DNA from 2 places in the Micromonospora sp. WMMA1976 genome. Region 2 is predicted to be linked to the other one. Evidence: riboswitches for the same ligand, from Rfam matches in the RefSeq annotation. Region 2 holds a riboswitch; the other holds the start of a gene.
What was found. A riboswitch is a leader RNA that binds a small molecule or an ion and turns the genes downstream of it on or off. The one in region 2 is predicted to bind cobalamin.

Region 1 (14,550 bases), 1.6 Mb from region 2:
CGCTGGGCGTGGGTGGCGGTCCTGTTCGTCGGCGTCGGGCTTCACCTGCTGGTGCTGGAGACACTGGCCGGCACCGGGACCGTCACGTTCGTACCGGCGCTGATCGTGCTCGGCGCGTGCGTCGCGCCCGCCACGTTCCTGGCCTTCGCCCAGGGACGGCCGGCCCGCCGCCCGGTCCCCGGCTCCGTCGTCGGCGTCGCCGCGCTCCTCGGCGGCGTGGTCGGCGTGGTCGCCGCCGGCTGGCTGGAGTACGGCACGCTGCACCGCCTCGGCGTCCTGCCGATGGCGCTCGTCGGCCTGGCCGAGGAGACCGCCAAGCTGATCGTGCCGGCCGGCATCCTGCTGCTGTGGCGGCGGCACCCGTCCCCGGCGCAGGGCCTGGTGATCGGCGTGGCCTCCGGCGCCGGGTTCGCCGCGCTGGAGACCGTGGGGTACGCGTTCGCCGTCTTCGTCGGGTCGGAGGGCAACCTCGGCGCGGTCGAGCGGACGCTGCTGGTGCGCGGTCTCACCGCGCCCGCCGCGCACCTGGCCTGGACCGGGCTGACCGCCGCCGCGCTGTTCACGTTCGCCGCCGCGCCCGGCGGCCGGAGACTGGCGGCATTCCTGCTCACCTTCGCCGCCGCCGTCACGCTGCACACCTGCTGGGACACGTTCGGCACCCAGCCCGCGTACGTGTTCATCGGCGCCGTGTCGCTGGGCTGGGTGTTGCTGCGCCTGCACCTGGACCGCGAGCGGCCGCCCGCGTCCGGGACGCCGGTCGTGCCGGCATCCCGGGAGACGGCAGCGCGTGCCGGCTGAGCCGGGCGGCCGGCCCTCCGGCTCCGCGCCGCCCGGCACGTCAGCCGACGGCCAGCCGGACGCCGAGCGCGACGAAGGCGACAGCGCAGAGCCGGTCGACGCGCCGCGACCAGCGGCTGTCGCCCCACCGCCCGGCGAACCGGCCGGCGCCCACGCCGAGCGCCAGGTCCACGGCGAGCTGCACCGCGACGAACAGCGCCCCGAGCAGCACCAGCTGCGCCGCCACCGGGCCCGCCTCGGGCCGGACGAACTGCGGCAGGAACGCCACACTGAACAGGATCATCTTCGGGTTGAGCAGGTTCGTCAGCAGCCCGCGCCGGAACGCCCGCCCGGCGCCGCCGTCCGGGCGGTCCGCCGGGGCGCCGGGCCGGCCGGTGCCGCGCAGCGCCCGCAGGCCCAGCACGATGAGGTACGCCGCACCGGCCCACCGGATCGCGGTGAACAGCACCGGGGACGCGGCGATCAACGTGGCGAGCCCGGCCACCACGGCGGCGACGTGCACCGCTTCCCCGGCGGCGACCCCGAGCGCGGCCACCGCGCCCGCCCGCGGGCCGTACCGGGTGGCGTTCGCGAGCACGAACATCATGTCCGGCCCCGGGGTGAGCATGAGCACCACGATCGCGGCCAGGTAACCGGCGAGCGTGGCCGCCGACAGTCCGAGCACCGCTCAGCCCTCCCCGGCGCCGTCGAGCAGCGCCCGGCGCAGCGCCAGCCGGTGCTCGCGCCGGATCTGCGCCTCCCGGTAGCGCCGCCGGTCACCGTCGGTCTCGGCGTGCAGCGGCGGCACCGGCCGGGGCTGCCCGTCGTCGTCGACCGCCACCATCACCAGGTGCGCGGTCGCCACGTCCACCGGCGGCACCGCGCGGTCCCACCGGTCCGCGCTGACCTTCACCGCCACCTCCATCGAGCTGCGGCCGGCCCAGGTGATCCGGGCGTCCACGTGCACCACGTCCCCGACGCGTACCGCACGCAGGAACGCGGTCTCGTCGATGGCGGCGGTGACGGCCGGGCCGTCGGAATGGCGGGCGGCGACCACACCGGCGACCGAGTCGATCAGGTTCAGGATGCGCCCGCCGTGGACCGTGCCCATCAGGTTGGTGTGGTGCTGGTCCATGATCTGCGACAGGGTCAGGTGCGAGGCCGACGGTGGTCGGCCGGTGAGCGTGATGGTGTCGGGCACTGTGCGGTTCCGTCCTCGCAGAAGCGGACCGCCGACCGGCCGGGGTGTGCACGTCGAGGACACGCCGACGGCCCTGCGTACGACGTGTCACCCGCCCGACCCACCCGCGAGGTCGACGGCGGCGCGCACCGGTGGTACGCGCGACGCGGGCAGGTCTTCGGACTCGCGGGCGTGACACGAGGTCGCCTACCGGCCGTCGCTTCCCAGGCCGTGGCCCAGTGCTGTTGACGGCTGTCGTTCCCACTCACCGCTGCGGGGCAGTCCCGGACTTCCACCGGGTTCCCTCTTACGACACCCGGCCGTCGCCGACCGGGTGAACCAGCGCTTCCCGCAGCGTAGCCCAGCGCCCGAGGCCGGCGGCACAGGCGTCAGGCCGGCGCCGATCCCGTCACAGCGGCAAGCGGCGCCGCGCCGAACGACACCGCGAACCGCTTGCACCAGATCGACACGCTGCGCAGGCCGTCCAGGTCCACCGACGCCGGGATGTCGTACGCCTGATCGCCGATGTTGCCCTTGAGCCGGCCCAGCTCGACCCAGCGGCCGTCGTCGAACACCTGCCAGCCGGCCCGGCCGGGCAGCACCTTCCGGTCGGTGAGCCACACCCGCAGGTCGGGCCCGTCCGAGGTGTCCAGTCCGCGCAGGAGCAGCTGACGGCGGCCGTCGGCGAGACGGACCAGCTGCGCCCGGCCGGACGTGTCGTGCTCGTGGGTGACGAAGTCACCGGCGGCGAGCACCACGTCGGCGGGCGGTGCGCCGGTCGGCGACGGGCCGGCCGCCGGTGAGCCGGTCGTGCCGGCCGGCTGCGGCTCCGCCACGGTGGGCAGCGCCTCGCGTACCTCGCGGTCGGTCACCAGCCGCCACGGCTGGAACAGGTACAGGCTCACCCCGAGGCCGGTGACGGCCGCGACGGCGAGCACCGACAACACCACACGTCTTCTGCCCATGCTCCGACGGTAGGCGCGGACCCGGCGGAAAGATCTTTCCGTCCGCTTACGGCTCGACCGCGGGCCGCCGCGCCGGGACGCCGATGGGTAGCGTCTGGCGCATGGGGCGCTACGTGCTCGTCGTCGACGACGACCGGACGGTGAGCGACGTCGTCCGGCGCTATCTGGAGCAGGACGGTTGCCGGGTCCGGCTGTCCTTCGACGGGCCGGACGCGCTCGCCGCGGCCGAGGAGGAGCCGCCCGACCTGGTGGTCCTCGACCTGATGATGCCGGGTCTCGACGGCATCGAGGTGTGCCGGCGGCTGCGGCGCCGGCTGCCCGGCCTGCCGGTCGTCATGCTCACCGCGCTCGGGGACGAGGCCGACCGGGTCGCCGGGCTGGAGGTCGGCGCGGACGACTACGTGACCAAGCCGTTCTCGCCGCGCGAACTGGTGCTGCGCATCAGGTCGGTGCTCCGGCGCGCGGCCCCGCAGGACCGGGGACCGGCAGGGACGCTGCGCGACGGCGACCTCACCGCGGACACCGGCCGCCGCGTCGCGGAGCGCGGCGGGCAGCAGCTGTCGCTGACCGTACGGGAGTTCGACCTGCTCGCGTTCCTGCTGGCGAACCCGGGACGCGCCTGGTCACGGGCCGAGCTGCTGGACCGCGTGTGGGGCTGGCGGTTCGGCGACCAGTCCACAGTCACCGTTCACGTCCGGCGGCTGCGGGAAAAGATCGAGGACCACCCGGCGCAGCCGCGCCGCATCGTCACCGTGTGGGGCGTCGGTTACCGGTACGAGCCGTCGGAGGCGTCCCGGTGAACGAACTGATGGTCATCGGGCTCTACGCCCTGCTCGCCGGCGCTGCCGTCGGCGCGCTCGGCGTCGGCGCGTTGCGGCTGGTGCGCCACCGGTCGATCCTCGCGCACATCGCGGTGCTGCTCGCGGTCACCATCGCCTCGGTGACGGCGGGCGTCACCGCCGTCGCCCAGGCCATGTTCCTGTCCGCGCACGACCTCCAGGTCGTCCTCGTCACTGTCGCGGCGTCCGCGGCGCTCAGCCTGGCCGTCGGGGTGGCGTTCGCCCGCCGCCTCGCCCAGGCGGCGGTCTGGGCCGACCAGGCCCGGCAGCGGGAGCGGCAGCTGGAGGCCGGCCGCCGCGAGCTTGTCGCATGGGTCTCCCACGATCTGCGTACGCCGCTGGCCGGGCTGCGGGCGATGGCGGAGGCGCTGGAGGACCGGGTGGTCGAGGAGCCGGCGGCGGTGGCCGAGTACCACCGCCGGATCCGGGTCGAGACGGACCGGATGACACGCCTGGTCGACGACCTGTTCGAGCTGTCCCGGATCACCGCCGGAGCGCTGCGGCCCGCGCTGTCCCCGGTGCCGCTCGGCGACGTGGTCTCCGACGCGATCGCCGCCACCGCGCCGCTGGCCGCCGACCGGCGGGTCCGGGTGCTCGCCCCGGAGACCGGCTGGCCGACCGTCCGTGCCGCCGAGGCCGAACTCGCCCGCGTCGTGACGAACCTGCTCGTCAACTCGGTGCGGTACACGCCACCGGACGGCACTGTGCGCATCGACGCCGGGCGGGACGACGACGACGCGTGGCTCGCCGTCTCCGACACCTGCGGCGGCATTCCCGAGGCGGACCTGCCCCGGGTGTTCGACGTGGCGTTCCGGGGCACCCGCGCCCGTACCCCCGCACCGGCCGGCGCCGACGAGTCGGCGCCGGCCGGCGGCGGGCTGGGTCTGGCGATCGTGCGCGGACTGGTCGAGGCGCACGGCGGGCGGGTGCACGCGCACAACGTGACCGGCGGGTGCCGGTTCGTGGTCCGCCTGCCGGCGGTCTGACCGGGCCGGTCAGGCGGCGTCCGGGGGACCGGTCTCCACCAGGCGTCCGTCCGCCAGGCGCAGCCAGCGGCCCACGTCGATCGCGGCGAGGAACCGCTCGTCGTGGCTGACCACCAGCAACGCGCCCCGGTAGGCGTGCAGCGCGCTCTCCAACTGGCCGACGCTGACCAGGTCGAGGTTGTTCGTCGGCTCGTCGAGCAGCAGGAGCTGCGGGGCCGGTTCGGCGCCCAGCACGCACGCGAGTGTGGCGCGCAGCCGCTCCCCGCCGGAGAGCACACCGACCGGAAGGTGCGCGCGCGGGCCGCGGAACAGGAAGCGGGCGAGCAGGTTCATCCGCTGCGCGTCCGGGGCCTGCGGCGCGAACGCGGCCAGGTTCTCCGCCACGGTACGGTCCAGATCCAGCAGGTCCAGCCGCTGCGACAGGTACGCGATCCGGCCGTCCGCGCGGGTGATCCGGCCGCTCTCCGGCTCCAGGTCGCCGTCGATCAGCCGCAGCAGCGTCGACTTGCCCGCGCCGTTGTCGCCGAGCAGGGCGATCCGTTCCGGACCACGGATCGTCAGGTCGACCCCGTCGGCGGCGAACAGCGACCGCTCGCCGTGCCGGACCTGCACCCCTTCGGCGCTCAGCAGCGTGCGTCCGGCCGGGACGGTGGTGGCGGGCAGCTCCACCGTGATCGTCTTCTCGTTGCGCAGCGCCCGCTCGGCCTCGTCGAGGCGCGCCCGGGCGTCGTCGACCCGCCCGGAGTGCATCTCGTTCGCCTTGCCCGCTGCCACCTGCGCGTCCCGCTTCAGGCCGCCGGCGACGATCCTCGCCAGACCCGCGTTCTTCAGGTTCCGGGAGGCGTTGCCGGCTCGCCGGGCCGCCCGCTCGCGGGCCTCCTGCAACTCCCGCTTCTCCCGCTTGAGGTCCTGTTCGGCGCTGCGGACGTTCTTCTCCGCCACCTCCTGCGCGGCCCGTACGGCCGCCTCGTACGAGGTGAAGTCGCCGCCGTGGAAGCGCATCTCACCGCGATCGAGTTCGGCGATGCGGTCCATCCGGTCCAGCAGCGCCCGGTCGTGACTGACCAGCAGCAGGCAGCCGTGCCACTGTTCCAGCACGTCGTAGAGCCGGTGCCGGGCGCCCAGGTCGAGGTTGTTCGTGGGTTCGTCGAGCAGCAGCACGTCGGGCTGCTTGAGCAGTTGCGCCGCCAGCCCGAGGGAGACCACCTGCCCGCCGCTGAGCGTGCCCAGGCGCCTGTCGAAGGCGAGGTCGCCGAGGCCGAGCCGGTCGAGTTGCGCGCGGGTGCGCTCCTCGATGTCCCAGTCGGCGCCGATCGTGGTGAAGTGCTTCTCGTCGGCGTCGCCGGCCTCGATGGCGTGCAGCGCCGCGATCAGCGGGGCGATCTCCAGGACCTCGGCCACTGTCAGGTCGGCGGCCAGCGGCAGGCTCTGCGGGAGGTAGCCCAGCACGCCGTCGACGGTCACCGACCCGGCGGCCGGGCGGTACTCGCCGGCGATCAGCTTGAGCAGCGTGCTCTTGCCGGCGCCGTTCGGCGCGACCAGACCGGTCCGGCCGCCGCCGAGGGTGAAGGAGAGGTTCTGGAAGACCGGGGTGTCGTCCGGCCAGGAGAAGCTCAGGTTGGAGCAGACGATGAAGGAATCGGACATCGGGAAGACGACCTCGACGATGAGGGCGGGCGGACCTCAGCCGCCCGGCGGGGGACACGGTCTCGGGGTACGACGGAACGACCACGGCGCTCGCCTGCGGTCGGTCACATGTCCGGTCTCACCCGGAGATGTCGTCGTCACCCGCCATGTCTGGTCTCCCTGCCTGCCTGATCGCCACTGGATCACTCCGGTCCACCGTAGCACCGGCGGTGGTCGCCAGGCGGTCCTGGAGACGGGCGTGCCGGAACTGGTAGACCGGCCCCACCGTGCGCAGCACCGACCGGCGGTGCGCGTCGTCGAGGAATCGGAGCAGCCGCAGCGGCGCCACCCCGGTACGGCGCAGCTCGACCATGACGAGCAGGGCGCGCCAGGTCTGCGAGGACGTCACGCCGAGCAGGAAGCCGCCGACGATGCCACAGGCGATGCCACCTTCCGCCGATCCGGCGAGCCGCCCCACCAGGCCACCCAGGACGCCGAGCACGGACCCGAGCCAGAGGCCGCCGCCCACCGCGGACCACAGGTCCCGCCGCCAGGACAGCCGCGACGACACCGGGTCGTCCTCGTCCGCCGACCCGGCCATCGCCAGGTACACGCCCAGGGAGAGGCAACCGAGGAAACCGGTCGCGGTGAAGGCGAGGAAGACCGGGAAGGCCCGGCCGGACCCGATGCCTGTGACGTCGGCGCACGCGGCGACGAGGAGCCCGAAGAAGCCCAGGAACAACGCACCGGTGAGCCCGGCGCCGAGCACGTTCTCCATCCGCTGACGGCTGATCACCCGGCTCCACCTGATCCGGCGGAGCCGCAGTGGACGCCGGCCGATCAGCACGTCCCGGGAGAGCTTGGCGGTGAACGTGAGCACCAGCCCGAACGCCAGCCCGGCCAGGACGCCGAACGCCGGGCCGGCGAGCAACCCCGCGCTCAGTCCGGCGCCGAGGCCGGTGACGAGCACCGTCGAGACCGCGTACAGGTCCCAGGAGGTGAACGACGCCAGGTGCCACCACACCAGATCGCGGCTGCCCACCCGGTTCATCAGGTGGGCGAGGTGACCGAGCCAGCGCGCCGCCTGCGCAGCCGTGTAGCGCGGCTCCGGTACGCCGGGCTGGACGGCGTACGCCGCGGGGAGCACCCGGTCGAGCAGGGCGTCCTCCACCGCCTCCCGGCTGTGGTAGCGGTCGAGCAGCTCCGCGGCATCGTCGTCGGTGGTCACCGTGTCCCGGAACAGGCTCAGCATCAGCGGGCTGCGCAGCGCCTGCGCGACGGGACCGTCCGGCCGGTCGCGCACCTCGTCCACCAGCCGTTGCCACCCCGGCGGCAACGGCTGGGTCCGGCTCCTGGTGACGTACGCGGCGATGTCCGCGCCGGTCAGCGGCTCCAGCTCCAGGGCGGCGGCGCCGGAGAGGTGCCGGGCGGCGGCCACCGCCTCCACCAGCTCGCGGCTGCGGGTCGTCACCACCAGCCGGAACGTGGTCTGGACGTCGAGCGCGCGCAGGGCGACCGGTCGCAGCTCCGGCGGCAGTTCGTCCAGCCCGTCCAGGAAGAGGGCCACGTGCCCGCCCGTGACGAGCCGGCGGGCCGGTTCGAGCCCGCCGAGGACATCGTGATCGGCGGCCAGCCGGGCGGCCAGCCAGTCGGCGACCGGTTGCCGGCGCGGATCCCAGCCGGACACGGTCAGCAGCACCGGCACGGGTACCCGTGCGCGTTCCTGCTGCGGCAGGCGCTGCCGGTGCTCCAGCGCGTCGATCAGCAGCAGGACGACCGCTGCCGACTTGCCCGCACCGGGCCCGCCGAGCAGCAGGAGGCGGCCGGAGCCCAGGCCCGCGTACACCCGGAACAGGTCGTGCAGGTCGCCGTGGGCGAGGTCGGCCGCCCGCACCGGCGGGACGGCCGGCAGGGGCGGGAACCGGACCAGGTCGCCCTCGGTCGCGGCGGCGTCCACCGGCCCGGTGACCGGCCGGTCCGACCACCGCCAGTGGATACGGATCGGAACCGGCGCCCACAGCCCGCGTTCGGTCGCCGCGCGGCTCCACTGCGCGAGGACGGCGGCGGCCAGCTCGTCGGCCGCCCGCTGCGCCGCGGGGCCGGGGCGGCGTGCACCCCGGTGGTTGCGCCGCCACAGCCAGCCCAGGATCGGCCCGCCCGCCGCCAGGACGGCGAGGACCGACTGCAGCAGGGTGAGCTGCCGGTCGGTGGCGTTCGGCAGCCAGGCGACCGACGCGCCGAGCCCGGCCGCGACGAGCATCGCCAGCACCGACCAGACCCCCCGCCGCATCCCGGTAGTGTGCCAGCTGGCCGGCTGTCCACACAGGCCCGTTCGCCGAGCCGGGAGTGTTCCGGCCCTATGCTCCTGGCCATGTCCCAGGTGACTGCGAGCCGCTGGTTCGGGCCGGCCGGATCCACGGCCGGTGACGCCCAGGTGTTCGTCTTCCCGTACGCCGGTGGCGTCGCCGCCTCCTTCGCGCAGTGGCGGGACCTGGCCGCGCCGGAGCTGTCGGTGCAGGTCGCGCTGATGCCGGGCCGGGGCGCCCGGCTGCACGAGCCACCCGTGGGCGACCTCGCGGAGCTGGTGGACGCGCTGGCCACAGCCGTCGCCGAGCGGGCGTCCGGGCCGTACCTGCTGTTCGGCCACAGCCTGGGGGCGCTGGTGGCGTTCGAGGTGACCCGGGAGCTGCGCCGCCGGGGCGCGCCCGCGCCGCTGGCGATGCTGGTCGGCGGCGCGGAGGCGCCGCAGACCCGGCTGGTACGGCGGCGCGTGCACGACCTCGACGACGCCGGTCTGATCGACGCGCTGCACGACTTCGGGGCCACGCCGGCCGCGCTGCTGGCCGATCGCGACCTGATGGAGCTGATCCTGCCCGGGGTACGGGCGGACTTCGCGCTGTCCGAGCGGTACGCCTACCGCCAGGGGCCGCCGCTGGAGGTGCCGGTGCACGTGCTGCTCGGCGACCGGGACGAGCACGTGGACCCGGGCCGGGCCGCGGGGTGGGCGCGGGAATGCGTCACCGAGCCGCAGTGGCACGTGTTTCCCGGCGGGCATTTCTTCCTTACCGACCATCTGCCGGAAATCATCGACCTAATGCGACACATCGTCGCCAGTCACACCCCTGTGGCGGAATAGGCGACAAAGAACGGGTAAGGACTCGTACCCGTACCGGACCTTCCGCAATGTCCGGTATTCGACCTGGTGAACGGCCGAGAAGCGGTGTTAAAGTCTGCCATCCGTTCGCCGAAGGGACGTCGCTGACGAGGCGGCATACTGTCGCGTGCGCCGAGGTGTCCATGAGCCGGCCGTACCTTCCGTCCCTGGTCCTGCGCGATTACCTGCACACCGTGGCGACCCTCCACCCGCAACTGCGCGAACTGCTCGACTTCGGCCGCCCCGGCGCGGACGCAGCACTCGCGGAACTGGCCGGCACGGTCAGCGAGTTCGACACCGACTCCACCGGCCGGGGCGATTCCTACCGCCGGGCCCAGCGGGACACGCTCGTCCGCTGGACCGGCATGCGGCGGCTGCTGGACCTCGCCACCCCGGACGCCGCCGCCCCGGTCACGCTCATTCTCGACGTGCTCGGCGGCGACGGCACTGTGGCCCGCGCCGCGAGCAGCCAGTCCGCCTGCTTCGAGTCCAAACTGGCGTTCATCACCGGCGACCTGTCCGGCCACATGGTCGACAAGGCGCTCGCCCACGGCCTGCCTGCCGTCCGTCAGGCCGCGCACTTCCTGTTCCTGCGTGACGCCGGTATGGACGCGGTGCTGCTGGCGTACGGCACGCACCACATCCCGGCGGCCCGGCGGCCGCAGGCGGTGGCCGAGGCGGCCCGGGTGGTCCGGCCCGGCGGCCGGATCGTGCTGCACGACTTCGACGAGTCCAGCCCGATGGCCGGGTTCTTCGGCGAGGTGGTGCACCCGCACGCCGCCGGCGGCCACGACTACCGGCACTTCAGCCGCGCCGAGCTGACCGGACTGTTCACCGCGGCCGGGCTGCCGGTACGCGTCGTCGACCTGTACGACCCGCTGATCGTGCGCGCCGACAGCGCCGAGTCCGCCTCCGCGGGCATGCGCGACTACGTCGGCGACATGTACGGCGTGCGCGACTACTTCGCCACGCTCACCGATGACGAGGTGTGGGGGCTGCTGACCCGCCACTTCGACCACACCGGCTACCTGGCCGGGATCGGTCGCGACGACGTGCCGGCCCGTCCGCTGGTCTACCGGGCCGACGGGCAGTTCGTCGCCGAGGTGCCCCGGATGGCGATCGTCGCGGTCGCGACGAGGACGCGGTGAGCGCCGTGACCGGCCCGCGCGACCTGGCCGGCCCGCGCAATCTGACCGGCCCGCGCTACCTGATCGACCTGGTGCACCGGCCCGCCGGTGCCGACGACGACCGGCCCGCGATCGTCGGCCCGGACGGCGAGCTGAGCTACACCGCGCTGTGGGAGCGGGTCGGCGCGACGGCCGAGCTGCTGCGCCGCGCCCGCGTGCGGCCGGGTGACCTGGTGGGCCTGTACCTGCACCGGTCCGCCGACTATGTGACGTCGCTGCTGGCGACGCTCGCGGTGGGCGCGGTGGCGGTGCCGATCGACTCCGAGCTGCCGTCGGGCCGGGCCGAGCAGATGCTCGCCGCCGCCGCGCCCCGGCTCGTCCTGTACGCCGACCGGCCGCCTGCCGTCGCCGCGCCCGCGCCCACCGGGTGGCGGGACGTGCGTACCGCGCGGGCCGGGTCGCCGGCCGACCTGACCGATCGCACCGGCTGGCTGCCGCCGGGCGAGCATGCCGCGCTGGTGCTGTTCACCTCCGGCTCCACCGGCCGGCCCAAGGGTGTCGTGCTGCACCACGCCGGGCTGGTCAACCGGCTGGCCTGGGGTCACGACTGGTTCGGCTTCACCGCCGACGACCGGGTGCTGCACAAGGCGTCGATCGGGTTCGACGCGTCGGTGCACGAGATCCTCTCTCCGCTGATCGCGGGCGGCGCCGTTGTCGTCGCCGGGCCGGGCCTGCAGTTCGACAGCCTCGGGCTGGTCCGGCTGATCCAGCGGGAGGCGGTCACCACCGCGCACTTCGTACCGACCATGCTGCGGCACGTGCTCGACGAGCCGGAGCTCGCCGGCTGCGGCACGCTGCGGCGGGTGCTGTGCGGCGGCGAGGCGCTGGACATGCGGCTGGTCCGGCGGCTGCGCGAGGTGCTGCCGTGCGGGCTGTTCAACGGGTACGGCCCGAGCGAGACCTCGATCAACGTGTCCTACTGGGACTGCGCCGAGGCGTACGCGGGAAGCATCGCCCCGATCGGCCGGATCATCGACGGCGTCACCGCCCACGTGCTCGACGACGACCTGCGCCCGGTGCCCGAGGGCGGGACCGGCGAGCTGTGGATCGGCGGGGTCGCGGTCGGGCTGGGCTACCTGCGCGACGACGAGCGGACGGCGGAGCGTTTCCGCCCCGACCCGGCGCGGCCGGGCGCGCGGCTCTACCGCACCGGTGACCTGGTGCGGATCGCGCCGCAGGGCTTCCTGGAGTTCCGCGGCCGGGCCGACGACCAGGTCAAGATCCGCGGGGTCCGGGTGGAGCCGGGCGAGGTGGCCGCCGTGCTGCGCGAGCATCCCGCCGTGCACGACGCGGTGGTGGTGACCGTCCCGGACACCGACGACGGTCCGCGCCTGGTCGGGTACGTGGTGCCGCAGCCCCGGCAGGCCCCGGCCGTCGGCGGGCTGCCGCGGTTCCCGCTTCCGAACGGCATGGCGGTCACCGCGGCGTCGCCGGACGAGGCGGTCTTCCTCTACCGGCAGATCTTCGACCAGGCCGAGTATGCCCGTTTCGGCGTGCGCGTCGGCGACGGTGCCGTGGTCCTCGACGTCGGCGCCAACATCGGGCTGTTCTCGCTCTGGGCGTCCCGGCAGGCGCGCGACGTGCGGCTGATCGCGGTCGAACCGAACCCGGACACGCTGCCGTACCTGCGCGCCAACCTCGGCCTCTACGCCGGCTCCGCGTCGGTCGTCGAGGCCGCCGTGACCGACGCGGCCGGCACCGCCGAGCTGACCTCGTTCCCCGAGCTGAGCTACCTGTCCGGCCTCGGCGCCGACCGGGCCGGCGCCGCCTCCGACCTGGTCCGGTCGCACTACCGCCACGGCGGCGGCGACGCCGACGAGACCGAACAGGCGGCGCTCCTGGCCGACGCCCGGCGCCGCCTGGCCCCGGTGGCGCACGTGGTGCCGACGGTGACGCTGTCGGACCTGCTGGACCGCTTCGAGCTGGACCGCGTCGACCTGTTGAAGATCAACACCGAGGGTGCCGAGCTGAGCGTGCTGCGCGGGCTGCGCCCCGAGCACTGGCCCCGCATCCGCCAGGTCTGCCTGGAGGTCGAGCGCAGCAGCGTGACCACCCCGCAGGTGCGCGAGCTGCTGTGCGCGGCCGGGTTCGAGGTGCACGACATCGGCGACTGGAACGTCGGCGCGGACGCCGACGTCAGCTACGTCTACGCCGTACGGCCGCAGGAACCACCACCGGCGGCGACGCCGCGGGACGAGCCCGCCGACCACCTGCTGACCACCGGGCTGCTCCAGGGCTACCTGGCCTCGGCGCTGCCGTCCGCGATGCGCCCGGACCAGATCGTCCTGGTCGACCGGCTGCCCCGCCTGCCCAACGGCAAGGTCGCGCGGCTGGAGCTGCCACCGCCACCGCCCCGGCCCGCCGGGGTCGCGGCGGAGCCGGCCGGTGGCGCCCTCACCGACCGGCTGCGCGAGGCGTGGCGGGCCACGCTCGGCGTCGACGCGGTGCACGACGACGACACGTTCGTCGCGCTCGGCGGGCACTCGCTGACCGCGCTGCGGATGGCGCTGCGGGTACGGGAGATGGCCGGGCTGGAGGTGTCCCCGGCGAGCTGCCTGCGCGCCGGATCGTTCGCCGACTGGGTCGACCGGGTCACGGAGGCGGGGCGCGATGTCAGCCCGGTCCGCTGACGCGCGGCACGTCGTCGTGGTGGGCGCCGGCCGGCTGGCCCGCTCGCTGTGCCACACCCTGGCCGCGACGCCCACCCCGGTGCCGCTGCGCGTGACGGTCCTGGCCCGCGACCCGGACGCGGCGCACGCGCTCGCCCGGGCCGCGCGGGTGCGCGCCACAGTCGCCGGAACCCCCGTCGCCGTCACCGCCCGGCCGTTCACCGCCGAACCCGGCGCCGACCCGGGGGAGGGGTACGCCGCCGACGCCGCCTCGATGGCCCGGCTCCGGCCCGACGTGCTGGTCTGCGCCGCGTCCGCGCAGTCGCCGTACGAGCGGGCGGCGGCGCCGTCGGCCTGGACGGACCTGATCGCCGCGGCCGGCTTCGGGGTGACGCTGGCGCTGCAGGCCGAACTGGTGTCCCGGCTGGCCGCCGCGCTGGCCGGCGGCGCGCCCGGCGCGACGCTCGTCAACGGCGCGTTCCCGGACGCGGTCAACCCGCTGCTCGCCGCGCGGGACCTGCCGGTGCGCTGCGGCATCGGCAACGTGGCGACGCTCGCCGCGTGCCTGGACGCCGCGCTCGGCCGTCCCGGCCAGCGCCGGCTGGCGGTGCTCGGCCACCACGCCCACCTCGCCGCGCCCGGCCCCGACGACGAGGACACCGCCGAGGTACGCGCCTGGCTCGACGGCCGGCCCGTCCCGGACGTCACCGGCCTGCTCGCCGGCTACCGCGCGCTGCCCCGGCCGGAGCTGAACGCGCTCGCCGGGCACGCCGGGGCCGCCCTGGTGGCGGCGCTGGCCACCGGCGACGAGGTGACGGCGAGCCTGCCCGGGCCGCTGGGACTGCCGGGCGGCTATCCGGTCCGGCTCACCGGCGGCCGGACCGAGCTGCGGCTGCCGGCCGAGCTGCCGGTGGCGCAGGCGGTCGCCTGGAACACCGCCGCCGGGCGCCGCGACGGCGTCGAGGTCGGCGGCGGCCACGTCCGCTACTCGGAGCGCGCCCGGGCGGCGCTGGCGGCGTACCGGCCCGACCTGGCCGGCGGCTGGCACGCGAGCGAGCTGCCCGAGATCGCCCGCCGGTTCACCGCCCTGCGTGACCATCTGCGAACGGTGCCGCCGGCGCCGGCCCGGAGTGTGTTGGAGGAAGCCCGATGACCGTGACCACCCCGGCCACCCGCAACATGATCACCGACTACTACGACGTCGTCGCGTCGGCGGTGCGCCGGTGC
Region 2 (14,550 bases):
CAGCCTGGCCAGCGGCTACTACCACCACGCGGCCCGGGTCGCCCGGCGCGGGCGGGCGGCGGTCACCCCCGACGGCGACCTGCGGCACTGGTGGGCGTTCACCACCGGCCTGGCCACCGCCCTGGCGGCCCTGAACCGGGCCGCCGAGGCGCTCGATCTCTACGACGAGGCGCGGGCCGCCACCGACGATCCGAAGATCACGATGTCGGCGGCGTACGCCACCGCCATGCTGCACGCCCGGCACCTGCCGGCGGCCGACCAGGACCCGGCGCTGGCCCGGCAGTGGCTGGAGCGGGCGCTGTACCTCGCCGCCGAGCTGGCCGATCCACGCCAGCGGCTGTTGTCGACGGTCTTCTACGAGCAGGGCCTGGCACTGCTGGACAGCCGGGCAGGCCGGCCCGACCGGGCGCTGCGGCTCGTGGACGACGGGCTGGCCCGGCTGACGGCCGCGCTCGGTCCCGGTGAACGCCCGCAGGACCTGGCCCGGCTGCGCCACAACCGGGCGCAGGTGTACCTCGCGCTGGGCGACCCGGCGCGGGCGCTGGCCGACCTGGACACCGTGATCGCTCAGGACCCCGGCAACTGCGAGTACTACGTGGACCGCGCCGCCCTTTACCGGGCAGCGGGCCGGACCCGAGCCGCGATCAGGGACTACGACGCCGCCATCCGGCTGGGACCGCACCTGCCCGAGGCGTACTACAACCGGGCCGCGCTCCAGCAGGAGCGGGGCCGCCCCGAGCGGGCGCGCGCCGACCTGGTGCGGGTGCTCGCCATCGAACCGGGGCACCTCGACGCCCGGATCGCCCTGGTCAACCTGCACGTGGAGCGCGGCGCGCTGGACGCCGCCGAGGCGAGCGCGCGGGCCGGGCTGGCCGGCGCTCCGCAGGAGCCCGCGCTGCTGTGCACCCTGGGCCTGGTACTCGCCGAGCGTGGCCGGGCCGCCGAGGCCGACGAACTGCTCACTCGGGCACTGAGCGGGGACCCCGAGCTGGTGGAGGCGTGGACGAACCGGGCCGCCGCCCGGTTCGAGCGCGGCGACGTGGCCGCCGCGCTCGACGACCTGGACCGGGCGGTGGCGCTGTCGGAGGCTCCCGTGCCGCGCTACAACCGGGGTACGGCCCTGGCCCGGCTGGGCCGGTGGGACGAGGCGGCCCGCGACTTCGCCCAGGCGCTCGCCCAGCCCGGCCTGGACCGGGCCCTACGGCGGGATCTGCGAGCGGAACTCGCCCGGTGCCGCCGGGCGCTGGCCGTCTGACCCGGCCCGGCCGGGGAACCGGCGCTCATCGTGCCCCTCCCCCCGGCCCCGGCCGGGGGGAGGGGGAGCGGGTTCAGCAGCCCTGGCGGCGGCTGTAGATCTGGTGGCGCTGACCGGCCCATCCGATGTAGCCGACCGCCTCGACGCAGTAGTTCGCCGTGCCGGTGACGGCGACCGGGCCGGCGTAATAGCTGAAGTCACCGGAATTGGTGTCCGCGCCGCCCGACCGGGTGCAGTGCGCGCCCTCGCCCGACCGCTCCGCGCAGCGGTAGATCTGCACGAAGGTGGGCGCCGACTTCCCGTACGCCGCGCCGCGGTGGTAGAAGCAGGCGCTGTTGGTGCCGCCGTTGCTGCTGTTGTAGTAGATCACCAGCTCACCGAGCCCGGACGACTGCACCTGGCTGTAGGTGATGGTCCCCGAGCAGGAGCCGGCCGCTTGGGCGGCGGGGGCGCCGACAGTCAGGCCCGCCGCGACGGTCACCAGCGCGGTCAGCGCCGAAAGCATGCGTCTCATGAACCACCCAATCCACAGTCGACTGTTCCGGAGTGGATCTTAATCAACCGGTGACCTTCACGGTGGCCCCGATCCATAGCCAACCACCTATTGACAAACAATATTAACAATTGGACCCTGCTGAGAGAGCGCTCTCCCGTCCCCCCTGTCTCCAGCGAGGTGTCGCCATGCGTCTCCGAAGAAGGCTGCTCGCCGCCGCGTCCGCCCTGCTCGCCGGGCTCACCGGCGCCGTCGTCGCCACGCCCGCCCAAGCGGTCGGACCGGCGTTGCTACCGGTCACCGTCACCAACACCACCGGCCGCAGCGACCCGGTCTACCTCTACGTCATCGGCGTCCAGCTGTCCTCCGGCCGGCTCGGCTACGTCACCTCCGGCGGTGCCTTCGTGCCGTGGACCGGCGGGCAGATCCCGCCGTCGCCCGCGCCGGACGTCTCCATACCGGGCCCCGGCAACGGCGGCAGCACCACGATCCAGTTCCCCCGCGGCTTCTCCGGCCGGGCCTACTTCTCCCTCGGGCAGAAGCTGACGTTCTTCCTCACCCCGGACGGACTGGTGCAGCCCGCGCCCTGGGCGGCCGGTGACGCGAACCGCGACATCCTGTTCGACTGGAGCGAGTTCACCTACAACGACTCCGGGCTGTGGCTCAACAGCTCCCAGGTCGACATGTTCGCGATCCCGCACGCGGTCACCGTGACCGGCGCCAACGGCGTCACCAAGCGCACCGGCGACGTGGTGGCCAACGGACGCAACGCGGTCATCGACGGGATCCGGGCGCAGCCGGGCTGGGCCGGCACCGTCCACACCCGCTCCGACGGGACCGTGCTGCGCGTCCTGGCTCCGGGCAAGGCGGCCGGGGCCGGCCTGCTCAGCACCACGTACCTGGACTCGTACATCGCGTCCGCGTGGAACGCGTACACCACGAAGACCCTGACCGTGGCGCCCTTCGCCGACCAGCCGGCCATCCGGTACTACGGCCGTACCTCGGGCAACACCATGACCTTCACAGACGGCAGCGGCCAGGTCGTCGCCTCCTTCAACCGGCCCTCCTCGGCCAGCGTCTGGGGCTGCGACGGCGACCTGCCCGCGCCGAACGACCAGGTGGTCGGCCCGATCTCGCGTACGCTCTGCGCCGCCCTCAACCGCGGCACACTCGGGACCATCGACACCCAGCCCAGCACGAACGCCGCCGACTTCTACCGCAGCAACCCCACCAACCAGTACGCCCGCCTGATCCACGCCAACATGACCGACGGCCGGGCGTACGCGTTCGCCTTCGACGACGTCGGCGGATTCGAGTCGCTGGTGCACGACGGCGACCCCCGTTCGGCCGGACTGATCCTCAGCCCGTTCACCGGCGGTGGCGGCGGCACCCCGGCCACCGGGGTGCCAGTGGTCAGCAACTGGAACAACAAGTGCATCGACGTGCCGAGCTCCAACTTCGTCGACCGCGCGCCGCTGCAGATGTGGAACTGCAACAACACCAGCGCGCAGAAGTGGACGTTCAGCGGCACGGCGCTCAAGAGCCAGAACAACAAGTGCATGGACATCGACGCCGGCTCCACCGCGAACGGGGCGGCGGTGCAGCTCTACACCTGCAACGGCACCGGCGCCCAGCAGTTCACCCTGAACGCGGCCGGAGACCTGGTCAACCTCCAGGCCGGAAAGTGCGTCGACATCAAGGACTGGAACGGCGGCGACGGCGCGAGGCTCCAGCTCTGGGACTGCGGGGGCACGGCCAACCAGAAGTGGCGCAAGGGCTGACCGGCCCTGCGACGAGGGCGGGGGCCGACCGCGAGTCGCTCCCGCCACCCGCCGCGACGGCTTGCCGTCCCGCAGGGCGGACGCGCCGGCCACGTCGGCTCACCGCCCCATACGATGAACAACGGTGCTGGTTCGCCGTGCCCGTGACGGGTGTGGCGTCGTAAGAGGGAACCCGGTGTGAGTCCGGGACTGCCCCGCAGCGGTGAGTGGGAACGACAGCCGTCATCGAAGCACTGGACCGTGAGGTCTGGGAAGCGACGGCCAGTAGGTGACCGGGTGGATCCGGTCGCGCCCGCGAGTCCGAAGACCTGCCCGCACCGCGTGCACCGTCCGGTGTGCGCCGCCGACGGTCGCTCGGGACGGCCGGTGCGGAAGCCGGTACGCCGCCTGTACCTCTTCCCTCCCTGCCCCGATCGGCCTCGTGTGCTTCGAGGGAAGGGATCTCCATGAGTACCGCATTCGGTCAGAGCACCGTGCTGGGCTATCCGCGTATCGGGGGCAACCGGCAACTCAAGAAGGCCGTCGAGGCCTACTGGGCGGGCCGGATCGACGCCGAGGAGTTGGCGGCGACCTCTGCCGCGCTACGGGCGAAGGTCTGGCGGACGCTGCGCGACGCGCGCCTGGACGCGATCCCGTCCAACACGTTCTCCTACTATGACCACGTGCTGGACACGGCCGTCGCCGTCGGCGCGATCCCGCACCGGTTCGCCCGGCTCGGCCTCGGCGATCTCGGCACCTACTTCGCCATGGCCCGGGGCGTCGATGCCGAGCCGGCGCTCGAACTGACGAAGTGGTTCGACACCAACTACCACTATCTGGTTCCCGAGATCGGCTCCGACACCGCCTTCGCGGCGAATCCCGACAAGGCGCTGCGCGAGTACCGTGAGGCCCGCGAGCTGGGAATCGACAGCCGGCCGGTGCTGGTCGGGCCGGCCACATTCCTGCTGCTGGCCAAGCCCACCGAGGCGCGCGGCGAACCGTTCGACCGGTTGACCGACCTGGTCGACGTGTACGCCGACATCCTGCGATCCCTCGCCGCGGCGGGCGTGCGGTGGGTGCAGCTGGATGAGCCCGCCTACGTCGCCGACCGGAGCACCGCCGAGATCGACGCGCTGCGGGAGGCGTACACCCGGCTCGGCGCGGTGGAACAGCGGCCGGCGATCTTCGTCGCCACCTATTTCGGCGAGCTCGGTGACGCGCTGCCCGCCCTGCTCGACACGCCGGTCGAAGCGGTCGGCGTGGATCTGGTGGCCGGGCCCGGCAACCTGCGGCGGCTGGCCGGTGCGGGACCGCTGCGCGGCAAGACGATCGTGGCCGGCCTCGTCGACGGCCGCAACGTCTGGCGTACCGACCTGCGCGCCGCCGTTGCGGCTGGTGCCGCCGTTGCCGCCCTCGCCGACCACGTCGCCGTGTCCACCTCGTGCTCGCTGCTGCACGTGCCGGAGGACCTGTCCGCCGAGACCGCCCTCGACCCGGCGTTGGTTCAGCGGCTCGCCTTCGCCCGGCAGAAGGTTGATGAGGTCGTTCGGCTCGGCCGCGCGCTGCGCAACGGCACCACGTCCCTGCCCGAGCCGCTGCCGCCCACCCCCGCCGCATGGCGCGACGACACCGTACGCGGCCGGCTCGCCGCACTGCGCGCCGGGGACCGGCGGCGCGGCGCGTACCCGGAGCGAGCGGCGGCACAGCAGGCCCGGCTGAATCTGCCGCCCTTGCCGACCACGACCATCGGATCGTTCCCGCAGACCGACGAGCTGCGCCGCGCGCGTGCCGAGCATCGAGCCGGCCGCCTCGACGACACCGCCTACACCCGGCGAATGCGCGCCGAGGTCGAGCACGTCGTCCGGCTTCAGGAGCGGCTGGGTCTGGACGTGCTCGTGCACGGCGAGCCGGAACGAAACGACATGGTCCAGTACTTCGGCGAGCAGCTCGACGGGTTCGCCGCCACCGAACACGGCTGGGTCCAGTCCTACGGCTCCCGATGCGTGCGTCCGCCCGTCATCTACGGCGACGTGGCACGCAGGGCACCGATGACCGTCAACTGGTCCACCTACGCGCAGTCGCTGACCGACCGGCCGGTCAAGGGCATGCTCACCGGCCCGGTCACGATCCTGGCCTGGTCGTTCGTCCGCAGCGACCAGCCACTGGCAGACACCGCGGACCAGGTCGCGCTCGCCCTGCGCGACGAGTGCCGTGATCTCGAGGCAGCCGGTATCCGGGTCATCCAGGTCGACGAGCCGGCGCTGCGTGAGACGCTGCCACTGCGCAGGGCGGACCAGAAGGCGTACCTGGACTGGGCAGTCGGGGCGTTCCGCCTGGCCACCTGCGGAGTCGCCGACGACACCCAGATCCACACCCACCTGTGCTACTCGGAGTTCGGGGAGGTGATCACGTCCATCGACGCCCTCGACGCCGACGTCACAAGCATCGAGGCGTCCCGCTCCCGGATGGAGGTCCTCGACGACCTCGCTGCGATCGGATACCGCCGAGGTGTGGGGCCCGGCGTCTGGGACATCCACTCACCCCGGGTGCCGTCCCACGACGAGGTCGTCGGCGCGCTGCGCCGGGCGGTGGCCGCGGTGCCGGCCGAGCGGCTGTGGGTGAACCCCGACTGCGGCCTCAAGACGCGCGGCTATCCCGAGGTCGAGGCGTCCCTCCAGCACTTGGTCGCCGCCGCGGCCGAGCTGCGCGGACGCTGAGCCGGCGGGCCGGGCGGAACGCCGCGCCGTTCCGCCCGGCCCGGACCCGGTTCAGCCCTTGACAGACCGTGCCCCGACCGCCGGCGTCCGCCGGGGGCAGAGACCAGGCACGCAGGACGGTGTCCGGCACTAGATTGAGGCGGTGAGCCGGGGCGAACCATCGGTGGAGGCCGGTCCGTCGGGCGAGGACCTGACGGCAACGCTGCTGGCTGCGGCGCGTGCGGGCGACGGCGCGGCCTTCAGTCGCCTGGTCGCGCCGCTGCGGGACGAGCTGCGTGCGCACTGCTACCGGATGCTCGGTTCCTTCCACGACGCGGAGGACGCGGTTCAGGACACTATGGACCGGGCGTGGCGGGCTGTCGACCGGTTCGAGGGGCATTCGATCCGGTCATGGCTCTACCGGATCGCCACCAACCGGTCGCTGTCTCTCCTCCACTCGCGCGGGCGGCGTGAACTGCCCACCGATCTCACCGCCCAGGGCGTGTCCCGGGCCGAGGTGAGCTGGCTCGAACCGTACCCGGACCGCCTCGCGGCCCCGTCCGTCCAGCCGGACCCGGAGGCCCACGTGATCGCGAGGGAGGCCGTGGAACTCGCGTTCGTCGCCGCGTTGCAGCATCTGCCACCGCGACAACGTGCCGTTCTGCTGCTGCGCGACGTTCTCGGGTACTCCGCCGAGGAGACCGCCGCGATGCTGGTCTCCACCGTCGCCGCGGTCAACAGCGCGATGCAGCGCGCCCGCCGGATCGTCGCCGGGCTGACGCCGCCGGACAGTCAGCAGCGGATCCTCGCCGACCTGGGCGACGCGGGGCAGCGGGAGGTGGCCAGGCGGTACGCCGAGGCGTGGGAGTCCGGCGACGTCGAGACGATCGTGGCGATGCTGACGGAGGACGCGCGGTACTCGATGCCGCCGCTGACCATCTGGTACGAGGGCCATGCGCAGATCCGCGGTTTCCTGGCTGAGGTGACCGCGGGGCGAAGGTGGCGGTTCCGGCGGGCGAGTGCCAACGGGCAGCTCGCTTTCGGGACGTACCTGTGGGACGACTCGGCTGCCGCCTACCTGCCGGCGGGGCTGGACCTGCTCGTGCTGCGGGGGCGCCGGGTGGCCGAGGTCGTCTCGTTCCTCGACGCGCGCCTGCCCGCCTTCGACCTGCCGGATCGGCTGCCGGAAAGTTCGCGCGGACGCGATGAGTTCGCGGTCCGGTCGGGGTTGTAGTCCTGACGGGTTTCACCAGCCACGAAGGGCAGAGCCGACATGCCGAGCAACGAAGAACAGATCCGCGCCCTGGTCGAGCGCTGGGCCGCCGCGGTTCACGACGGGAACCTTGCCGGCGTCCTGGCCGACCATGCCGAGGACCTGGTGATGTTCGACGTGCCGCCGCCGTACGAGGGCGTACGCGGGCTGGACGCCTACCGGGAGATCTGGCCGCCCTTCTTCAGGTGGCAGGCACAGGGCGCGTCGTTCGAGGTCGAGTCGCTGGACGTCGTCGCAGGCGAGGACGTGGCCTTCGCGTACGCGCTCGTGCGCTGCGGCACGGCGGCCGACTTCGCCGCACGTCCGGCGAACCGCCTGCGGGTGACGTTCGGCCTGCGGAGGCGGGAGGGCCGGTGGGTCGTCACCCACGAACACCACTCCTTCCCGCTCGCCGATCCCGCCGCCGAGGCGGCTCCGGACGCGGCCGTCGCCGAGGCGGAGGTACGCGGGCTCCACCGGCGCTGGTTCGACGGCACCGCGGCCAAGGATCTCGATGCCCTGATGGAGGCCGTCGCCGACGACGTGGTCTCGTACGAGCACGACCAGCCGCTGCGACACGTCGGCGTGAACGCGGTCCGCGAGATCTGCGCGGCGGGCCTGGCGGCGTCGGGTGACGGATCAGTCGCCTGGGACGTGCCCGACCTGACGATCGTGGTCGACGGCGACCTCGCCGTCGCGTGGGGCCTCAACCACGTCTCGGTACGCCCGAACCTTGGTCCGTCGATCGAGAGCTGGTCCCGGGGCACCCGGGTCTTCCAGCGACGCGACGGGGCCTGGCTGATGACCCACCAGCACCTCTCCTACCCGTACGACCCCTCGACCGGGACGGCGCGGACGGATCTGCGCCCGTAGCGGCGCGAGCACGACGTCGCACACCGAGTCGTCCATCGACGTTCATCCAACAGATCGGCGCGCGTAAGCTCCGCACGGTCGGATCTGGGGAACCTACGGAGGAGGTTCCATGGATCGTCGAACGATGTTGCGGGCCACTGTTGTCGGTGCGGGCGCTGTCGCCCTGCCGTTCACGGCATGGTCGGCCGCGTACGGAGCCCCGGCGCAGAACGCGGCGGGCCCCTACGGTGGGCTCCAGCCCGCCGACGCCAACGGCATCCAATTGCCGGCCGGCTTCACCAGCTCGATCGTCGCGCGGTCCCGTCGGACGGTGCCGGGGACGTCGTACACCTGGCACGACGCTCCGGACGGTGGCGCCGTGTTCCCGAACGGCACCGGCTGGATCTACGTGTCGAACTCCGAGGTGTCAGCCGGGGCGGGCGGCGGTGCCTCACGACTCGTCTTCGACTCCAGCGGTGCCGTGATCGGGGCGTCGCGGATCCTCGCCGGAACCGACAACAACTGCGCCGGCGGGAAGACACCGTGGAACACCTGGCTCTCCTGCGAGGAGGTGTCCCTGGGCCGGGTCTTCGAGACGTACCCCCTCGGCGGGACCGCCGTGGCGCGTCCCGCGATGGGCCGGTTCAAGCACGAGGCCGCAGCGGCCGACCCGGTCCGCCGGGTCGTCTACCTGACCGAGGACGAGACCGACGGCAAGTTCTACCGGTTCGTGCCGGCCACCTGGGGCGACCTCTCCGCCGGAACCCTCCAGGTCTTCCGCGCCGGTACGGCGACCTCCGGCACGTTCACCTGGGCCACGGTGCCCGATCCGGACGGCTCGCCCACCCCGACCCGGCAGCAGGTGTCCGGCGCGAAGACGTTCAACGGCGGCGAGGGCTGTCACTACGCGGACGACACCGTCTGGTTCACCACGAAGGGCGACAACCGCGTCTGGCAGGTCAACCTGGCTTCCGGCACGTACGAGCTCGCCTACGACGACAACCTGGTCAGTCCGGGCACCCCTCCGCTGACCGGGGTCGACAACATCACCGGGTCCACTGCAGGTGACCTGTACGTCGCCGAGGACGGCGGCAACATGGAGATCTGCATGATCACGCCCGACGACAAGATCTCGGTCTTCCTGCGGATCACCGGACAGAGCGGCTCGGAGATCACCGGGCCGGCGTTCACCCCGGCGGGGGACCGGCTGTACTTCTCCTCGCAACGCGGCACGACCGGCTCGTCGTCCGGCGGCATCACCTACTGCGTCACCGGGCCGTTCCGCCGATGACCGGCTCCCGGCCGCGGCCGGCCACCACGGGGCCGGCGTACGGCTGGGTCGGCGCTCCGGTCAGCGCCCCGTGCCACCGGCGGCCGAGGTCGGACGAGCCGTTCTTTCCACTGTCTTACGGGACAGACGCGCTGGCCAACATCCCGGGACCTCGTCCTTCTGCGGGAGCGGCACCGTGTCCGCCGGCTGTGGCGAGGTCATGATCCAATGAAGCGCATGATTCTCCAGCGCATCGCGGCCGGCCTCCTGTTGCTGATCGGGCTTCTGGCGATGGCGGCCACCCACACCTTCCCGTTCCTCGACGACCTCTCCGAACCGGCCGAGTCGGCGGTCGCGATCGGGGGCGCGGCGTGCCTGCTGGCAGGGGTGTGGCTGTGGTGGCGCAAGCCGGCGGACCGGCCGTCCGCGCCGTCGACCGGCGACGGTGAGGGTTCGTGACAGGGGGCGGCAAAGGGGCCGGCGTGCTCGGCGGGCGGTCCCGGCTCAGGCGTCGGATACTGAGCCGATGACCAACCCCGACCTCGATCCCGAGGTGTACCCGCCGATCGACCCCCGCGAGGACGTGCCGGACGACCCCGGCGAACTCCTCCCGGACACGCCGGGCGAGCTGCCCGAGGCGCCGGTCGAGCCGATGCCCGACGACGGGGAGCCCGGGGGCGTGCCCGAACCGGCCTGACCGGCCGGCGCCGGGGCACCCGACTGATCGACGATGATGGATAATTCTGTGGTGACCGGCGCGCCGACCGCAGGGGAGACCGGATGAGGATCGTCGACGCCCGGGTGATCGTGACCTGCCCCGGCCGCAACTTCGTGACCCTGAAGGTCGTCACCGACGCCGGCGTCACCGGCGTCGGCGACGCCACCCTCAACGGCCGGGAACTCGCAGTCGCGTCCTACCTGCGCGACCACGTCGTGCCGCTGCTGATCGGGCGCGACCCGGCCCGGATCGAGGACACCTGGCAGTACCTCTACCAGGGGTCGTACTGGCGGCGCGGACCGGTCACGATGAGCGCCGTCGCCGCCGTGGACACCGCGCTGTGGGACATCAAGGGCAAGGTCGCCGGGCTGCCGGTCTACCAGTTGCTCGGCGGCCGGTCCCGTGAGGGCGTGACCGTTTACGGGCACGCGAACGGCGAGACCGTCGACGAGGTGCTGACCGAGGTCGCCCGCTTCGTCGACCTCGGCTACCGCGCGGTGCGGGTGCAGTGCGGCGTGCCCGGCCTGCCCCGGACGTACGGCGTCAGCGCCGACAAGATGTTCTACGAGCCCGCCGACGCCGCGCTGCCGAGCGAGACGACCTGGTCCACCGAGGCCTACCTGGCCCACGTGCCGGGCGTGTTCGCCCGGGTCCGCGAGGAGTTCGGGCCCACCCTCCGGCTGCTGCACGACGTGCACCACCGGCTCACCCCGATCGAGGCGGCGCGGCTCGGTAGGAGCCTGGAGCCGTACGCGCTGACCTGGATGGAGGATCCCGTCCCGGCGGACCTGCAGGAGGGCTTCCGGCTCATCCGCTCGCACACCACCACGCCGATCGCCGTCGGCGAGGTCTTCAGCAGCATCTGGGACGCCGCCCAGCTCATCCGGGAACAGCTCATCGACTACGTGCGCACCACTGTGGTCCACGCCGGCGGGATCACCCACCTGCGACGCATCTTCGACCTCGCCGCGCTGCACCACGTCCGCAGCGGCTCGCACGGAGCCACCGACCTGTCCCCGGTCTGCATGGCCGCCGCGTTGCACCTGGACCTCGCCATCCCCAACTTCGGTCTGCAGGAGTACATGCGGCACACCGAGCAGACGGACGAGGTGTTCCCGCACGGCTACCACTACGACGGCGGCTACCTGCATCCGGCCGAGACTCCGGGGCTCGGTGTGGACATCGACGAGCAGGCCGCGGCCCGCTACCCGTACGCGCCGGCCTACCTGCCGGTGAACCGGCTGACGGACGGCACCGTGCACCCCTGGTGACCGCGCCGGTCTAGTGGATGCGGCGACCGTGCGCGTCCGGCACCCCGGACTTGCGGAAGAAGTAGGTGTTGATCTGGTCCCGCCACTCCACCGCGCTGCGGAGCTGTTCGTCGAGGCGCTCGGCCACCCGGTCGTGGACGGCCGGGTCGACCGCCCCGGCGACGAGCCGCCACCGTTCCCGCATCGCCGCCACCTCCTCGACCCCGGCGAAGTGCGTGTCGTAGATGTGCTGGATCACGGTACGGCCGCTGTGCAGCACGTGCCGGTACGGGACGTGGTGGAAGAACAACAGCAGTTCGTCCGGGCAGCGCTCGCGTGACTCGTACACTTCTGCCCACGGCGGCGGGTACTGGCCGGTGAACCCGGTCCCGGTCGCCCGGGTCCGGTCCACCCCGACGCCGTCACGGTCGGCGAAGTGGTACGTGCCCCACGGCGTGTACTCGTAGCCGTCCACGTCCGGCCCGTAGTGGTGACCGGGCCGCACCATGAACCCGACGCCGAGCGGGGCGGTGTAGCGCTCGTAGGTGCGCCAGGAATCGTCCATGATCGCGTGCATCGTCCGCCGCACCGCTTCCGGATCGCCGGTGGTGACCGGCAGCCAGGTCAGGTCGATCCACTCGTCGAGGATCGCGCCGGGATCCAGCAGCGGATCCCAGGCGAGCCGGCCGAAGGCGTACAGGTTCGCCTGGGCCAGCGGGTGCCCGGTCCAGAAGCTGTCGTCGCCCACGTTGGACACGGCGACCAGGCCGCCGCCGGTGCCCGCCCGGCCGGCCGCCACGTCGGCGATCGTGCCGCCGGCCTCGCCCCACGGCCGGAACCGCAGCACCTCGCTCCACCAGGGCGCGAGGTAGCAGACGTGCCGCTGCTGGCCGGTGTACTCCTGCGTCGCCTGCACCTCCACCGCCAGCCGGGTCGCAGGCATCGCGGTGAGCACCGGGGACACCGGTTCGCGTGGCTGGAAGTCGATCGGGCCGAACTTCACCTGGAGGATCACGTTGTCGGCGAACCGTCCGTCCAGCGGCGCGAAGTGGTCGTAGGCGGCCCGCGCCCGGTCCGTCGACCGGTCCCGCCAGTCCTGGTGGTGGTCGTAGACGAACGCCCGCCAGCGCACCACGCCTCCGTGCGGGGCGAGCGCCTCGGCGAGCAGGTTCGCGCCGTCGGCGTGGTCGCGCCCGTACGCGAACGGGCCGGGCCGGCCCTCGGAGTCGGCCTTCACCAGGTACCCGCCGAAGTCGGGGATCCGCCGGTAGACCCGGCGGGTGGCGGCGGCCCACCAGGCCCGTACCCGTTCGTCCAGCGGATCGGCGGTGGGCAGGCCGCCGAGGACCACCGGGGCGGCGAAGGTCACCGCCAGATGCACCCGGATGCCGTACGGGCGGAGCACCTCGGCGATCTCCGCGACGTCGCCGAGCCGGTCGGTCAGCAGCCGCGCTTCGGTGTCGTGCACGTTGACGTTGTTCACGCAGATCGCGTTGACGCCGCAGGCGGCGAGCAGGCGGGCGTAGTCGCGGAGCCGGGCGGGCTCGCGCCGGGCGGCGCCGTCGCACCAGAACAGGGAGCCGCCGGCGTAGCCCCGCTCGACCTGGCCCGACACCGGGTGTACGGCCACGTTGTCCCAGTGGTCGAGCATCCGCCGGTCCAGTGCCGGTCGGTGCCGCCGCGCCGGCAGATCGTCGTCGAAGGCCGCCGCGCCGAGCCGGACCACGTGGAACATCCCGTACAGCAGGCCGGCCGGCGCGTCGGCCAGGACCACTGTCACGCCGTCCACCCGCGTCAGCAGGTACCCCTCGTCGCCGAGGGAGCCGTCCCCGGTGCCGTTCACCGCCGGTGTCGCGCCGAGCCGGGCCGTCTCGGCTGCCGCGTTCGGCACCGGACCGGCCCCGCGCAGGGCCAGCACCAGGTCGGCGTCGACGGGCCACGGTGGACCGTGCCAGAGCCGTCCGCCGTACCGGGTGCAGGCCCGGCTCACCTCGTCGAGGACGGTGTCGACCAGCAGGCCGTCGCCGTGCACCAGCACCCCGCGCGAGCCGAGTTCGCGGAACGCCGCTGGTGGGAGCCAGGCGGCGTGCCAGGCCGACTCGCCGGCGTCGGCGGACGCCCGGCCGGTGACCGGAACGCTCATGCGGTGAACTCCGCCCGGATCTCGTCGATCATGGGGTCGCCGATCCGCAGCAGCGCCAGCACCAGGAGTGCGGCGAGCAGGGCGAGTACCGCCTCGGAGAACACCGCGGTGACGCCGGCGGCGGCCAGCAGCAGGACGTTGCCGGCCGTGACGCCCGGCTTGCGCGCCACGTAGTAGACGGCGAGCCGGAGCACGTCGCGGGTGCGGAAGGTGAACAGGGAGACGATCACCAGCGCGTTGACCCCGACCAGGACCACGCCCGCCCCGACCACGACGAGCGGCACTGCCCACCAGCCGGGGACGGCGGCGGCGGGCAGGTTCGCCAGGTTGACAGCGATGACGGCCAGCCACAGCAGCGTCGGCGCCCAGATGCGCAGCACGCCCGGCAGGTTGGCCCGGTACGCCCGGCCGAAGGTGGCGGCGGGACGGAGATCGGTCAGGTCGGGGCGTTGGTGCCGCAGCGTGTACAGCGCGGCCGAGACGGCCGGACCGAGTGGCAGCGCGGCGGCGGCGACCAGCGGGAGGTTGCTGTTGTCGCGGTCGAGCAGCACGAGCACGGCCAGGCCGGGCAGCACGCTCACCAGGAGCAGCAGTTCGACCACGAGCAGGGTGTGGACCCTTGCGGCGGCCCGCGACAACGGGCCGTCGCCGAACTCCCGCAGCCCGCCGGCCGCGCCGGTCACCGCCGGTCCCCGGGTGGGTCGAGCACCCTGTCGTCCCACCACGGCGGGGTCTCGTCCACCACCGGAGTCAACTCGGCGAGCGTCACCTCGTGCCGGGCGAGGACGAGGTCGAGGTCGGCCCGCCCGGCCGCGACCGGCACTGCGCGATGGGTACGGGCCGGCTCGGCGGACTCCCGCA

Region 1: it holds a riboswitch for cobalamin, as region 2 does, so the genes downstream of both, O7546_RS10970 (acyl-CoA thioesterase) here and metE (5-methyltetrahydropteroyltriglutamate--homocysteine S-methyltransferase) in region 2, are expected to answer to the same signal.

The regions. Positions count from the first base shown of each region.
Region 1 is NZ_CP114912.1:2,359,022-2,373,571, forward strand. It holds gene O7546_RS10960 (PrsW family glutamic-type intramembrane protease) at 1-798, shown strand, start outside; gene O7546_RS10965 (LysE family translocator) at 839-1,462, opposite strand; gene O7546_RS10970 (acyl-CoA thioesterase) at 1,466-1,978, opposite strand; cobalamin riboswitch at 2,109-2,316, opposite strand; gene O7546_RS10975 (DM13 domain-containing protein) at 2,347-2,922, opposite strand; gene O7546_RS10980 (response regulator transcription factor) at 3,024-3,722, shown strand; gene O7546_RS10985 (ATP-binding protein) at 3,731-4,747, shown strand; gene O7546_RS10990 (ABC-F family ATP-binding cassette domain-containing protein) at 4,757-6,394, opposite strand; gene O7546_RS10995 (hypothetical protein) at 6,513-8,663, opposite strand; gene O7546_RS11000 (alpha/beta fold hydrolase) at 8,745-9,509, shown strand; gene O7546_RS11005 (class I SAM-dependent methyltransferase) at 9,671-10,675, shown strand; gene O7546_RS11010 (amino acid adenylation domain-containing protein) at 10,672-13,344, shown strand; gene O7546_RS11015 (potassium transporter TrkA) at 13,325-14,476, shown strand; gene O7546_RS11020 (DUF6002 family protein) at 14,473-14,550, shown strand, end outside.
Region 2 is NZ_CP114912.1:3,922,772-3,937,321, reverse strand. It holds gene O7546_RS18035 (tetratricopeptide repeat protein) at 1-1,255, shown strand, start outside; gene O7546_RS18030 (hypothetical protein) at 1,329-1,769, opposite strand; gene O7546_RS18025 (beta-1,3-glucanase family protein) at 1,937-3,529, shown strand; cobalamin riboswitch at 3,641-3,860, shown strand; gene metE (5-methyltetrahydropteroyltriglutamate--homocysteine S-methyltransferase) at 3,976-6,225, shown strand; gene O7546_RS18015 (sigma-70 family RNA polymerase sigma factor) at 6,431-7,438, shown strand; gene O7546_RS18010 (nuclear transport factor 2 family protein) at 7,478-8,329, shown strand; gene O7546_RS18005 (alkaline phosphatase PhoX) at 8,439-9,599, shown strand; gene O7546_RS18000 (hypothetical protein) at 9,807-10,037, shown strand; gene O7546_RS17995 (hypothetical protein) at 10,105-10,275, shown strand; gene manD (D-mannonate dehydratase ManD) at 10,359-11,567, shown strand; gene O7546_RS17985 (alpha-glucuronidase) at 11,578-13,689, opposite strand; gene O7546_RS17980 (hypothetical protein) at 13,686-14,372, opposite strand; gene O7546_RS17975 (xylan 1,4-beta-xylosidase) at 14,369-14,550, opposite strand, start outside.